3 regions of the Massilia aerilata genome follow, and region 3 is predicted to be linked to each of the others. Evidence: predicted binding sites of a transcription regulator. Region 3 holds the regulator's gene; each other region holds the start of a gene.

Region 1 (4,209 bases), on a different contig from region 3:
CAGCCGGTCCTCGCCTGCGCCCTGCGGCACGAGTTCACGCAGCTCGGCGAGCGTGTCGCCAAAACTGGCGGAGACGCCTTCCGGCGCGCCCCACCCGGCGTCCGGCGGCGCCCGCGCGGCGTCGAGATGAAAGCCGGCCAATAGCAGCGCAAGACCGTCCACGTCCCCGCCGTCGAGCAGACCATGCGCGAGCCGCTTGCTCCACAAGTCCGACTGTTCGAAGGCATGCATCCGCACCGCGTACTCGATCGCCTCGCCGGCGCCGCCCAGGACCGGGTGCACGAGACTGCCGCCCACTGGCGCGACGTCGATATAAACCCCGGGCGCGAGCCGGCGGTTCAGCCGGCACTCCTCCTGGCAGTAGAAACGGCGCGCCTCCAGCGTGGAGAAGTCGAGGAAAGGAAGGCGCAGCGCCTTCTTGAACTTGAATGCATATCCTGCCGCGACCAGTACCCGCGAAATGTGGGTTTCGAACTGGCCCACGTCCTTGCCGTCCGCTTCGAGCATACGCGCGATGCGATCGATGAGCCGCCTTTGCTGCGCCTGTGCATTCATCACACTGCCCTGGTTCTGCGACTGACAACTTTGATCGGCATCAAACAATTATCTGCGCAGGCGAAGACACTGCGTATCTCATTGAATGAAAGCTGAGGTAAATCATGACGTTCCACAAAGTTGCGATGAGTTCTCCTGCAGCCTGCATGGCGCTGCATCGCGGCCGCAAGAAGCTGCGCGCCCGCGTCACCACCTTGCTGGCCACGCCGGACACCGGGTTCGCACAAGGATTCCCGGGCATGGTCGCTGCGGTCGAGGCCGGATTTCGCCATGAGGAAGCCCTGCTGGAACTGCTGGGCGACGCCTGCATGCCCCCGCGGCGCGCCGACCACGCCATCATCCTGTCTGCCCTGCACCGCACCGCGTCGCGCGTCGAGAGCGGCGACCTCAGGCAGGGCCGGCAGGTCGTGGACGCCCTGCGCCATGTGCTGGCGCTGCCGTGGCCGTTCATCGGTCCCGCATCCCTGCCCCGCCACACGGCTGCGGCCGCGCGCCCGATTCCTCGATGAGCATGACGGGCAGCCCTGGGCTATACGTGAATGATGACCTTGATCGCCTTGCTCTCGGCAGCGCGGCCGAAGGTGTCGTAGGCTTCTTCCATCCGGTCGAGCGGGAAGCGGTGGCTGACCAGGCCCGCCGGTTCCAGCCGGCGCGCGTTGACCGCCTTCAGCAGCTGCGGCGTGGTGACGGTGTCCACAAGGCGCGTGGTGATGGTGATGTTGTGCGACCACAGGCGTTCCAGGTGCAGGTCGACCTTGACGCCGTGCACGCCGACGTTGGCGATGGTGCCGCCCGGCGCCACCAGCTCCTGGCACAGCGCGAAGCTGGCCGGGACGCCGACCGCCTCGATCACCGTGTCGGCGCCGCGCCCATCGGTCAGCTCGCGTACGCGCGCGGGTGTACCGGCATCCGGCGCCAGCACGTGCGTCGCGCCGAAGCGCTGCGCCAGATCGAGGCGATGACGGTCCGGGTCGATCGCGACCAGCACCGACGGCGCGTAGAACTGCGCCGTCATCAGGGCCGCCAGGCCGATCGGGCCGGAACCCACGATGGCGACGCTGCAGCCTGGCTGCACCTTGCCGTTCAGGACGCCGCACTCGAAGCCGGTGGGCAGGATATCGCTGAGCATGGTCAGCGCCTCTTCGTCCGCGCCCGCCGGTATGTGGTGCAGGCTGAAGTCGGCATGCGGAATACGCACGTAATCCGCCTGGGTGCCATCGATCCGGTTACCGAGGATCCAGCCGCCGTCCAGGCAGTGCGAGTACATCCCCTTGCGGCAGTAATCGCAGCGCCCGCAAGCCGTGATGCAGGAGATCAGTACCCGGTCGCCGGGCCGGAAGCCGCTGACCGACGGCCCGACGGCGTCGATCACGCCCACGCCTTCGTGCCCGAGCGTGGTTCCCGGCTGGCAGGTCGGCACGTCGCCCTTCAGGATGTGCAGGTCGGTTCCGCAGATGGTGGTATGGGTCAGGCGCACGATGGCGTCTTCGGGGTGCTGGAGTTCCGGCGCAGGGCGCTCCTCTAGAGCGCGCATGCCGGGTCCACGGTAGACAAGCGCTCGCATGATGGCCTCCTCGTCAGTGTAGCGACAACATGGATTCGAGCGCCGATCATAGCGCGCGGGCGGTGGGCGGGCGCTTACGTTCCTGCATTTCGTGGGTCGCTACAGCTAAATATTCGTATTTTTTGACCCACATCAAGCGCGTCATTGGCATCCGCACAGGTCATGTTTACATTGAATGTGATACGGCCCGCTCCGCCGCCGCACCAAGTCAGCCGCCGCTGGTCGAACTGATGCGCGGGGCCCCGACACTTTTGCCTGAAAGGAAGAGACATGTACAAGACGATCGTCCTCCACATCGACGGCGGTTCGCAGCAGGACAGCCGCATGCGCGCCGCGGCCATGCTGGCCAGGGAACACGGCGCCCACCTGGTCGGCACGGCCGCCACCGGCATTTCCTATACCGATCTCGCGCTGCTGGCCGGGTCGATGGCGGCGCCGGTGCCGGTCACCGACCTCGACGGCCTGCGCGACGCCGCGCTCGTCCGCCTCCAGGAATTCGCCGCCCAGGCCGTGCGGCTGGGCGTGGCCTCGAGCGAAGTCCGCCTGATCGAAGACCATGCCGACTACGCCCTGCTGATGCAGTCGCGTTATGCGGACCTGGTCGTGCTGAGCCAGGACCGCGAGCACGGCCACGAGCTGGGGCTGCCGGCGCGGGTGCGCAGGCTGCCCGAGCACCTGGCCCTGCATGGCGCCAGACCGGTGCTGGTGATTCCGGACAGCTGGCAGGGCGAACCGATACCGGGCACGGTGGTCGCGGGCTGGGATGGCAGCATGCAGGCGATCCGCGCCTTCGAAGCCGCCCTGCCGCTGCTGCAGCGGGCGCCCGGCGTCAAGCTGGCGCTGATCAATCCCGACACGCTGACCGGTCTGCACGGCGAAGAACCCGGCGCCGACATGGCCTTGTTCCTGGCGCGCCATGGGGTGGAGGTCGAGGTGGTGGTCGAGCGCACCGGCGCCACTGCCGGCCATGCGCTGGCGGCCCTGGCCAGCGATTGCGGCGCCGGCCTGATCGTGAGCGGGGCTTATGGCCACAGCCGCTACCGCGAGTGGGTGCTGGGCGGCGTCACCCGCGAGCTGCTGGCGCGCACGCCCGTGCCCCTGCTGATCGCCCACTGAGCGGCCTGCAACGTGAACGATCCGACCGACATCCCGCCCAGCGAGCAGCTGCGCGAAGCCAGCACCTGGCAAGCCTGGTCCCGGCACAGCTACCCCGAGGCCAGTGTCGAGCACGCCCAGGTCGACCTGGCGCTGAACGCCTGGCTGGGGCGCATGACCGGCTACGTTTCGCCGGCCGCGCTGGCCGCGGCCTGGCAGGACTGGGCCACGCACCTGCTACTGTCTCCGGCCAAGCAGATGGAACTGGGCATGCAGGCGCTGACCGGCTTCGAGCAGTGGCTGCGCTACAGCGGCGCCGCCATGCTCGGCAGCGTAGCCGAACCGGTCCGCCCGTTGGCCCAGGACAAGCGCTTCTCCGACCCGCTGTGGCATGCCTGGCCCTACAACCAGCTCAGCCAGGGGTTCCTGCTGACCCAGAAATGGTGGCACCGCGCCACCAGCGGCGTGCGCGGCGTCTCGCCGCATCACACCGACGTCGTGACCTTCGTCGCCCGCCAGTTGCTGGACGGATTCGCACCCTCGAATTTCATCGCCACCAATCCGATGGCGCAGCAGGTCACGCTGGCCAGCGGCGGCGAGAACCTGCTGCATGGCGCCGTGCGCGCGGCCGGCGACCTGCGGCGCGCCGTCATGGGCGACGCGCCCGCCGTCGCCTGCCGGCCGGGACGCGAGGTGGCCATCACGCCGGGCAAGGTCGTCATGGCCAACCACCTGGTCGAGCTGATCCGCTACGACCCGCAGACGCCGCAGGTGCATGCGGTGCCGCTGCTGATCGTGCCGGCCTGGATCATGAAGTACTACATCCTCGACCTTTCGCCGCAGAATTCGCTGGTGCGCTACCTGGTGGAACGCGGCCACACGGTCTACATGGTCTCCTGGAAGAACCCGGACGCCGAGGACCGCGAGCTTTCGCTCGAGGATTACCGGCGCCTGGGCGTGATGGCGGCCATCGACACGATCTCGGCGCAGACCGG
Region 2 (4,209 bases), 360 kb from region 3:
CAGGTTGGCCTGGAATTTCTTCAGCATGGTCTCGGACAGGTCGACCACCGTCACCTCGGCGCCGCGCTGGGCGGCATACACGGCATCCCGGCCGTGCCCGACGCCGGCGAACAGCACCTTGTCGCCGGGCTGCAGGCGGTCGAGCATGGCGATCTTGCACTTGTGAATGGACTTGCCGCTGTAGAAGGCGCTCAGCCAGTCGTAGATCGGCCCTACCAGCTTGTATTTGTCTCTCACGCTATGCCTCCCTTATATTTTTCATAAGAGTAAGCGAAAGCGTCAAACCTCCACGGTTTAGTCGCTGGCTTTACGAGCCAACATTCTGGCTTTCTGAGTCAGCCTCCTCAGTGCACCCGGCGCCGGCGCACCGTGGAAGTCCAGTTCTCGAGGTCGACCTCCTCGCGCATGTCGGCGCAGGCGGCCAGCAGTTTGGCGATCTCGCCTTTCGTCAGGCCGGCGTTCAGGGTCAGGCGCACCAGCGCGCGGTTCTTGGGCGTGGCCGGGGCGCAGAACACGGCGCCCTGGATGCCGCGGTTCTCCAGCGCCTTGCGCAGCACCAGGGTCCTGGGCTCGGTGCCGACCTCCAGCGCGATGATCTGCTCGCTGCCCTCGTCGACGCAATAACCGAGCCGTCCGAGGCCGGTGCGCACCTCCCCGGTGATGCGGCGTAGCGCGGCGCGGCGGGCGTCGGCGCGCTCGACGAAATCGATGGCGGCGTCGAACCAGGCCAGTTCATGATTCAGCATGCACGAACTGAAGATGGCCGGGCGCGACTCCGACAGGAAGTAGGGTTTGAAGCGGCTCGAACAAGTGATGATGCCGGCGCGGCCGGCGAAGGCCTTGGCCAGCGAGGCGGTGCGGAAGTGCACGCGCTCCTCGAGCCCGGCCGCGATCACCAGGCCGGCGCCGCGCGGCCCATGGGTGCCCAGCGAATGGGATTCGTCGACCACCAGCACGCTGCCGGTCTTTTCGGCCAGCGCCACCACGGCGTGCAGGGGCGCCAGGCTGCCGTCGGTGCTGTACAGGGCGTCGACCACGATCACGCCGGCGCCATGCTTGTTCAGCTGCCGCTCCAGGTGCTCCATATTGTTATGCAGGAAGGGCACCGCCTTGCCGCCGCCCAGCGTCACGCCATCCCACAGCGAGGCATGCGCCATGATGTCGAGGTAGACCGGCACGCCCGGCTCCGAAATGCTTTGCAAGAGGCCGACGTTGGCCGCCCAGCCCGATTGGGCCAGGATGGTCTCCTGGGCGCCCAGGAAGTCGGCGAATTTTTCTTCCAGCCGGTGCTGCTGGCTGCCTGACTGCAGGTAGACGGCGGACATCAGCGACTGCCCGCCATCGCCGGTCAGGACGCGGGCCTGGGCGTCGAGCAGCGCGGGTTCGTTCGCCAGGCAGAGGTAGTCGTTGCCAGCAAGCATCACGGCGCCTGGCCCCTGGCGCTTCCAGACATGGACATGCTCGCCCCCCATCAACTGTTCGATGCGGGTCACATGGTGGGCGTCCATGCGCCGCGTGACGAAGGCCGGCATCTGCAGGCTGGCGGTGGGACGAGGCTTGATCTGGATGGTGTTAATGGTGGACATGTTTTCCTCCGGGAAAAATTTTATTGTGTCCCTGCACAAGGCTTCTTCGCGTCTCTCCGCCGCAGAATTGACCGAGATCAATCTGGACTGAGCGTTTTCCGTCAAGCTCACCCAAGGGTTGAGTGAGATCAATTTCGAATTTACAAGTATTGAAAACAAACGGTCTACGACCGGGAGCTACCGAGTGAAGAGCCTGCTGTACAGGAGTGTCGCGAGCATGAGCGCGCCGATCGTGGCGCGTTATCGCCTGAGCCGGCCCGCCCTGCTCGCGTGGCTGCTGCGCCAGGAGCAGCAGCAGGCGTATTCCGTCATGCGTCTGCACTTCCTGGCCTGGCTGGGGTGCATCGGCATGCCCTTGTACTACCTCATCTGGACAACCTGGTTCCCCCAAAAGTTCGAGAGCCTGGACCTGCGTGTGATCGGTTTTGTGCTGTGTCTGCCTGCACTGTTGGCGCCCCGCAAAATCAAGGGGAATTGGCTGCGGGTTTACGAATTCGTCAGCGTGACCTATGTGATGCCCTTCTTCTTCAGCTTCATGTTCCTGATGAACCACGGCTCCGCGGTCTGGGGCGAATCGCTGCTGGTGGCGCTGATCGCACTGTTCCACTTCGACTGGCTGTTCGCGCTGGCCTCCTGCGCGCTCGGGGCGCTGGCCGCCTGCGTGCTGTACGTGGCGGTCGGCGACCCGGACGCCATGCGCTCCGGGTTGAGCGCCTTCCCGCTGGCGCTGGAACAGATGCCGATCTACGTCTTCACGATCGTGATCGTGTCGGTGACCAAGGTCGGGCGCCGCGTGCTCGCGCGCGAGAAGCTGTCCGGCATGTCGCAGGCGCTGGCGATGGTGTCGCACGAGCTGCGCACACCGCTGATCAGCATCGCCGCCAACGTGCGCGGTATCGGGCGGGCGCAGGCCGGCCAGGAAGCCGGCGTGCCGGAAGCGCTGGGGCGCATCCAGTTCGAGGTACGCCACATGAACCAGATGATCGACCTGTTCCTGTTGTCGGCGTCGGCCATGAGCCAGCAGCTGGCGCCGTCCGAGCGGCTGTCGATGTCGGAAATGGTCGAGGCGGTGATCCTGCGCTATCCCTTCGCCAACGAAGAGCAGCGGCGCCTGGTGGACGTGGTGGTGCGCAAGGACTTCGCCTTCCTCGGCCGCGAGGAGTTGGGCGCCGTGGTGCTGCTCAACCTCCTGCGCAATGCCCTCAAGGCGGTGGCGCGCGCCGGCAAGGGCAAGGTGCGCATCATCGTCGACGGCGCCCGGAAGCGCCCGCGCCTGCTGCTGATGGACAGCGGCTGCGGCATCGCGGCCAGGCAGCTGCCCTACATCTTCGAGCGCTTTTACTCCTGGCCGCCGAACACCGGCTCGGGCATCGGCCTGGCCCTGTGCAAGGACATCGTGCACGCCTGGCACGGCAAGATCCGCTGCCGCTCGCGCGAGAAGATCTATACCGTCTTCGCGCTCGAGTTCCCGCCGGAGCGCCGCGCGACGATGCGCAACGCGGGTCCGCCATCCGCACTGGCTTCCTCACCGCGCCCCTGACGACCGAGGCTTACATGACTATTCCGATCTACCAGCACCCGACCATGACCGTCCTCGTCGACGACAGCCCCAGCTTCATCCATAGCCTGCGCTACCAGCTCGGCCCCGGATTTCCCAGCATCGGCTTTTCCGACACCGGCGCCGCGATCGCCTGGCTGCGCGAGCACGGCGCCGCGCCGGCAGCGCTGGCCAGCCTGCTCTCGCCCAGCGTCGACACCTACACCTTCTCGCCCCAGCCCTACAACATCGCCCTGCACGTCGAGCAGGTCTGCGGCATCCGCAACCAGGCGCAGCGCTTCATGACGCCCTCGGTGCTGGTGGTCGATTACTCGATGCCGGGCATGAACGGGATCGAGTTCTGCGAGGCGGTGCGCGAGCTGCCGTGCCGGAAGATCCTGCTGACCGGGGTCGCCGACGAACGGGTCGCCATCGAAGCCTTCAATCGCGGCCTGATCGACCGCTACCTGCGCAAGAGCGACGCCCATGCCCTCGACCGCCTGGAGGCCGAACTCACCCAGCTGCAGGAGGGCTACTTCCTGGCCCAGTCGGAAGCCTTGCGCATGCTGCTCGCGCTGCACGACTACAGCTTCGTCAACGACCCCGCCATCTGCGGCCTGGTGCGCGAACTGGGCGCGCGCCACAAGATCGTCGAGCACTACCTGTTCAAGACCCCGCCCGGCTTCCTGATGTACGACCGCGACGCCCGCCCCTGGCTGCTGGCCGTCGAGACCGAGCAAGGCATGCAGGCCCACTACGAGATCGCCCTCGACGGCGGCGCGCCGCCTTCGCTGCTGGAGGCGCTCGAGCAGCGCCGCGTGGTGCCGAACTTCAGCGACGGCGACGGCATGTACTCGCCGGTGCGGCACAAGGAATGGCACCGTTTCTCCTCGCCGGCCCTGACCTGCCACGGCCGCGAACTCTATTACTGGGCCATGTTCGCGCTCGATCCCGATGTGCTCGGGGGGCACGTGGACTCGTTTGCCGAGTTCTTGCGGCGCTATCCGGGGACGGCCTGATCGGTGCCAGGGTGGCGGCGATTGTGGACCAGACGCGACCGTCGCTCTGGTGGCTGGGGTGCAGGGT
Region 3 (4,209 bases):
GGGATACGACTGGTACCAGTCCGGCCCGGCATTCGCATTGCGAAGAAACTCAACGCCGATCGGTCGGCTGCGGGTCCGTGGGCGGCGTCGTCGGCGGGGTCGTCGACGTGGCCCCCGCGCCCTGGCCGGACGCGCCCACCGTGCCCGGGCTGCCGGTGGTGCCCATCGTGTTGCCTTCCATTGTGCCGCTGGTTGTGGAACCGCTGGAGGTCGAACCCGTTGCGGAACTGGCGTCCATGTCGCTGCCGCTCGTGCGTGTCGCGCTGCATGCCCCCAGGGACAGGGCGATCATGCTGCCGATGAAGAGGCCTTGCACTGTTTTCATGATCATCTCCTAATAGTAGGGAAGACCATCATGGATAGGCGGGCCAGCGCCGACCATAGGAGGGCTTCGGCCGTCTTTGTAGGACATGCCGCACGGCCTGTCCAGTGTGCATGCTTAAAGTTTATGAACAAATGACTGCCTCTGTCAGTTCGCGCCCCGCTCCGGTATCATTCGGGGATGAACCAGAATTCCTTCCAACCCTTCGTCATCGGCGTGGCCGGCGGCAGCGGCAGCGGCAAGTCCACGGTGACGCAGCAGGTGCTGTCTTCCTTCGGCGCCGAGATGGTGTCGGTCGTCATGCAGGACGACTATTACAACGACCAGTCCGAACTCACCCCTGAAGTCCGCCGCCGGCAGAATTACGACCACCCGGACGCCTTCGACTGGCCGCTGATGGTGCAGCACGTGCGCGCCCTGCGCAATGGCGAAACGATCCAGATGCCGGAATACGATTTCACGATCGACAACCGCTCCAGCAAGACCATACCGGTCAAGCCGGCCCCGGTGATCGTGATCGAAGGCCTGTTCGCCCTCTACGACGCGGACCTGCGCAAGATGATGTCGCTGAAGATCTTCGTCGACACGGCGCCGGACGTGCGCTTCATCCGCCGCATGCAGCGGGATATTGCCGAGCGCGGCCGCACGACCGAGAGCATCGTCAACCAGTACCTGGAAACGGTGCGCCCGATGCACAAGCAGTTCATCGAACCGACCAAGCGCCACGCCGACGTCATCCTGCCGCACGGCGCGAACGGCCCGGCGGTCGACGTCATCACGACCAAGGTCGCGAGCGTCATCGATGAGTTAAAGCGCGGAAAACTCGAACAGCCCTGATCAGGCCATCGGGCTGCATTGCTCGGTGCCGGCCGCCAGCGCCTTCAGGCGGGCCGGATCGAGCAGGGTGACCTCGCGCTTGTCGATCGTCAGCAGGCCCATCTTCTTGAAACGCGACAGCAGGCGGCTGATGCTCTCGATCGTCAGGCCCAGGTAGTTGCCGATGTCTTCGCGCGACATGCGCAGGGCGAACTGGGTCGGCGAATAGCCGCGCGCCGCGTAGCGGGCCGACTTGTTGACCAGGAAGACGGCAAAACGCTGTTCCGCCCGCATATTGCCGAGCAGTAGCATGGCGTTCTGCTCGCGCGTGATCTCGTTGCTCATCATGCGGTGGAAGTGGCGCAGCAGGGTCGGCACCTGGCCGAACAGCTCTTCCAGGTTGCCGAAGGGGATCTCGCAGACTTCGCTGTCCTCCAGCGCCACCGCATCGCAGTGGTGGCATTCGCTGCTGATCGCGTCCATGCCCAGCAGTTCGCCGGCCATCTGGAAGCCGGTGATCTGGGTTTCGCCGGCGGCGTTCACCTGGTAAGTCTTGAAATGCCCGAAACGCACCGCGTACAGGTTGCGGAAGGGATCGCCCTTGCGGTACAGGGGCTCGTCGCGCGCCACGCGCCGGCGGCGGCCGATGATCTTGTCGAGACGGTCGATGTCCGCATCCGCGAGGCCCATCGGCAGGCAGAGCTGGTGCATGCTGCAGGCCGCGCAACTGGCCTTCAGGGTTTGCACGTTCAGCAGTTTGTCGTCGGTCGGTAAGCTGATGGCCTGGATCATCGGTCGGTGGAGACGGTTGGGGGTCAATATCCGTGATTATACGGTCGCTGTTCGAGGACTGTGCATCTTCCCGCCGGAACAGTTGAACGCCTGTTCACATGACGTCGCATTTTGACCGCAGGCCTGCCTTGCCACCCTGGCAATCGTGCGCACCCCGGCGCGTGCTAGATTCTGTACACAACAATAAGGGGAGCTCACATGTTCGGCTTGGCGGCATTGGACCTGGCGCGCCTTCAGTTCGCGTTCACGATGTCGTTCCACATCCTGTTTCCAGCGATCACCATCGGCCTGGCCAGTTACCTGGCCGTGCTGGAGCTGTGCTGGCTGAAGACCAGGCGCCAGGTCTTCGTCGACCTGTACCAGTTCTGGTTGCGGATTTTCGCCGTGACTTTCGGCATGGGCGTGGTCTCCGGCATCGTGATGGCTTACCAGTTCGGCACCAACTGGAGTTTTTTTTCCGAATACGCCGGCGCCATCACCGGGCCGCTGCTGGCCTACGAGGTGCTGACCGCCTTCTTCCTGGAAGCCGGCTTCCTGGGCGTGATGCTGTTCGGCTGGACCAAGGTCGGGCCCGGGCTGCACTTCCTCGCCACTTGCATGGTCGCGCTCGGCACCCTGATCTCCGCCACCTGGATCCTCGGCTCGAACAGCTGGATGCAGACGCCGCAGGGCTATGCCATCGTCGATGGACGCATGGTGCCGGTCGACTGGCTCAAAATCATTTTCAACCCGTCCTTTCCCTACCGGCTGGTGCACATGTCGATTGCCGCCTTCCTGTCGACGGCCTTGTTCGTGGGCGCCTCCGCCGCCTGGCATCTCCTGAAAGGCCGCGGCAACGAAGCGGTGCGCACCATGCTGTCGATGGCGATGTGGATGGTGCTGATCGTCGCGCCCATCCAGGCCGTGGTCGGGGACATGCATGGCCTGAACACCTTGCAGCACCAGCCGGCCAAGATCGCGGCGCTCGAGGGGCATTGGGAAAACGAAGGCGACAAGCCCTTGCCGCTGCTGCTGTTCGGCATCCCTTCCATGAAGGACGAGGAAACGAAATTCGCACTCGGCATCCCGCGCGTCGGCAGCTGGATACTCACGCACACCTGGGGCGGCCAGATCAGGGGCCTCAAGGCATTCCCGAAGGACGAGCGGCCCAACGCCCTGATTATCTTCTGGAGCTTCCGCGCGATGGTCGGCCTGGGCCTGCTGATGATCGCGCTGGGCGCCTGGAGCCTGTGGCTGCGGCTTAAAAAGCGGCTGTACGACAGCCGCGGCTTCCTGAAGATGGCGATGTGGATGGGGCCGGCGGGCCTGCTGGCGGTGCTGGCCGGCTGGATCACCACCGAGGTCGGGCGCCAGCCCTGGATCGTCTACGGCGTGCTGCGCACCGCGGATGCCGCCTCGAAGATCTCCGCCGGTCCGCTGGCCCTGTCGCTGGCGCTGTTCGTGGTGGCTTACCTGTTCGTGTTCGGGGTCGGCATCGCCTATGTGCTGCGGCTGGTGCGCAAGGGACCGCAAGCCTTCGACACCACGCGCGCGGCCCAGGGCGGGCCGGGCAGGGGGCGCACGCCGGCGCGGCCCCTGTCCGTGCCGGAAGCCGAGGCCTCGGCCAACGAAGACAACCTGACATGACTATGGACATCGACATCACCGCGGTCTGGGCCGGCATCATCTTCTTCTCCGTCTTCATGTACGTGGTGCTGGACGGCTTCGACCTCGGCATCGGCATGCTCTATCCCTTCGTGCCGGACAGGCGCGACCGCGACACGATGATGAATTCGGTGGCGCCGATCTGGGACGGCAACGAGACCTGGCTGGTGCTGGGCGGCGAGGGCCTGCTGGCGGCCTTCCCGGTGGCCTATGCGGTGATCCTGCCCGGCCTCTACCTGCCGCTGATCTTCATGCTGCTCGGGCTGATCTTCCGCGGCGTGGCTTTCGAATTCCGCTTCAAGGCCAACGACCGCGAACGGCCGGTCTGGGACCTGGCTTTCATCGCTGGCTCGATGACGGCGGCCTTCTTCCAGGGCGTATCGCTGGGCGCCTTTCTTTCCGGAATTCCGGTGTCGGGGCGCAGCTATGCGGGCGGGCCGCTGGACTGGTTCGCGCCTTTCCCGCTGGCGGCCGGCTGCGGCGTCATGATCGCCTATGCGCTGCTGGGCGCGACCTGGCTGGTGATGAAGACCGGCGGCGAGCTGCATGAACGCATGCGCAAGCTGGCGCGGCCTTTCACCTGGCTGCTGCTGGCGGCCATCGCCGTGGTCAGCGTGTGGACCCCGTTGTCCCAG

What was found. Region 3 encodes FNR, which switches genes on or off when oxygen is low (the NO sensors DNR and NnrR bind a similar motif). Its sites were predicted from a motif close to TTGATNNNNATCAA; they were not measured.
Region 1: ACFPO9_RS00990 (universal stress protein) is a predicted target of FNR. The motif match lies at 2,242-2,255, and genes of this name have one in related genera.
Region 2: cqsA (alpha-hydroxyketone-type quorum-sensing autoinducer synthase) is a predicted target of FNR. The motif match lies at 1,654-1,667, and genes of this name have one in related genera.

What each region holds. Positions count from the first base shown of each region.
Region 1 covers NZ_JBHSMZ010000001.1:230,484-234,692, reverse strand. Annotated here, with positions in the region: gene ACFPO9_RS01005 (bifunctional aminoglycoside phosphotransferase/ATP-binding protein) at 1-555, opposite strand, end outside; gene ACFPO9_RS01000 (hypothetical protein) at 660-1,064, shown strand; gene ACFPO9_RS00995 (zinc-dependent alcohol dehydrogenase family protein) at 1,085-2,119, opposite strand; gene ACFPO9_RS00990 (universal stress protein) at 2,390-3,235, shown strand; gene ACFPO9_RS00985 (PHA/PHB synthase family protein) at 3,248-4,209, shown strand, end outside.
Region 2 covers NZ_JBHSMZ010000006.1:50,969-55,177, forward strand. Annotated here, with positions in the region: gene ACFPO9_RS09435 (class I SAM-dependent methyltransferase) at 1-237, opposite strand, end outside; gene cqsA (alpha-hydroxyketone-type quorum-sensing autoinducer synthase) at 345-1,586, opposite strand; gene ACFPO9_RS09445 (sensor histidine kinase) at 1,804-3,126, shown strand; gene ACFPO9_RS09450 (response regulator) at 3,141-4,142, shown strand.
Region 3 covers NZ_JBHSMZ010000006.1:406,051-410,259, reverse strand. Annotated here, with positions in the region: gene ACFPO9_RS10980 (hypothetical protein) at 50-325, opposite strand; gene udk (uridine kinase) at 503-1,159, shown strand; gene fnr (fumarate/nitrate reduction transcriptional regulator Fnr) at 1,160-1,930, opposite strand; gene ACFPO9_RS10965 (cytochrome ubiquinol oxidase subunit I) at 2,129-3,556, shown strand; gene cydB (cytochrome d ubiquinol oxidase subunit II) at 3,559-4,209, shown strand, end outside.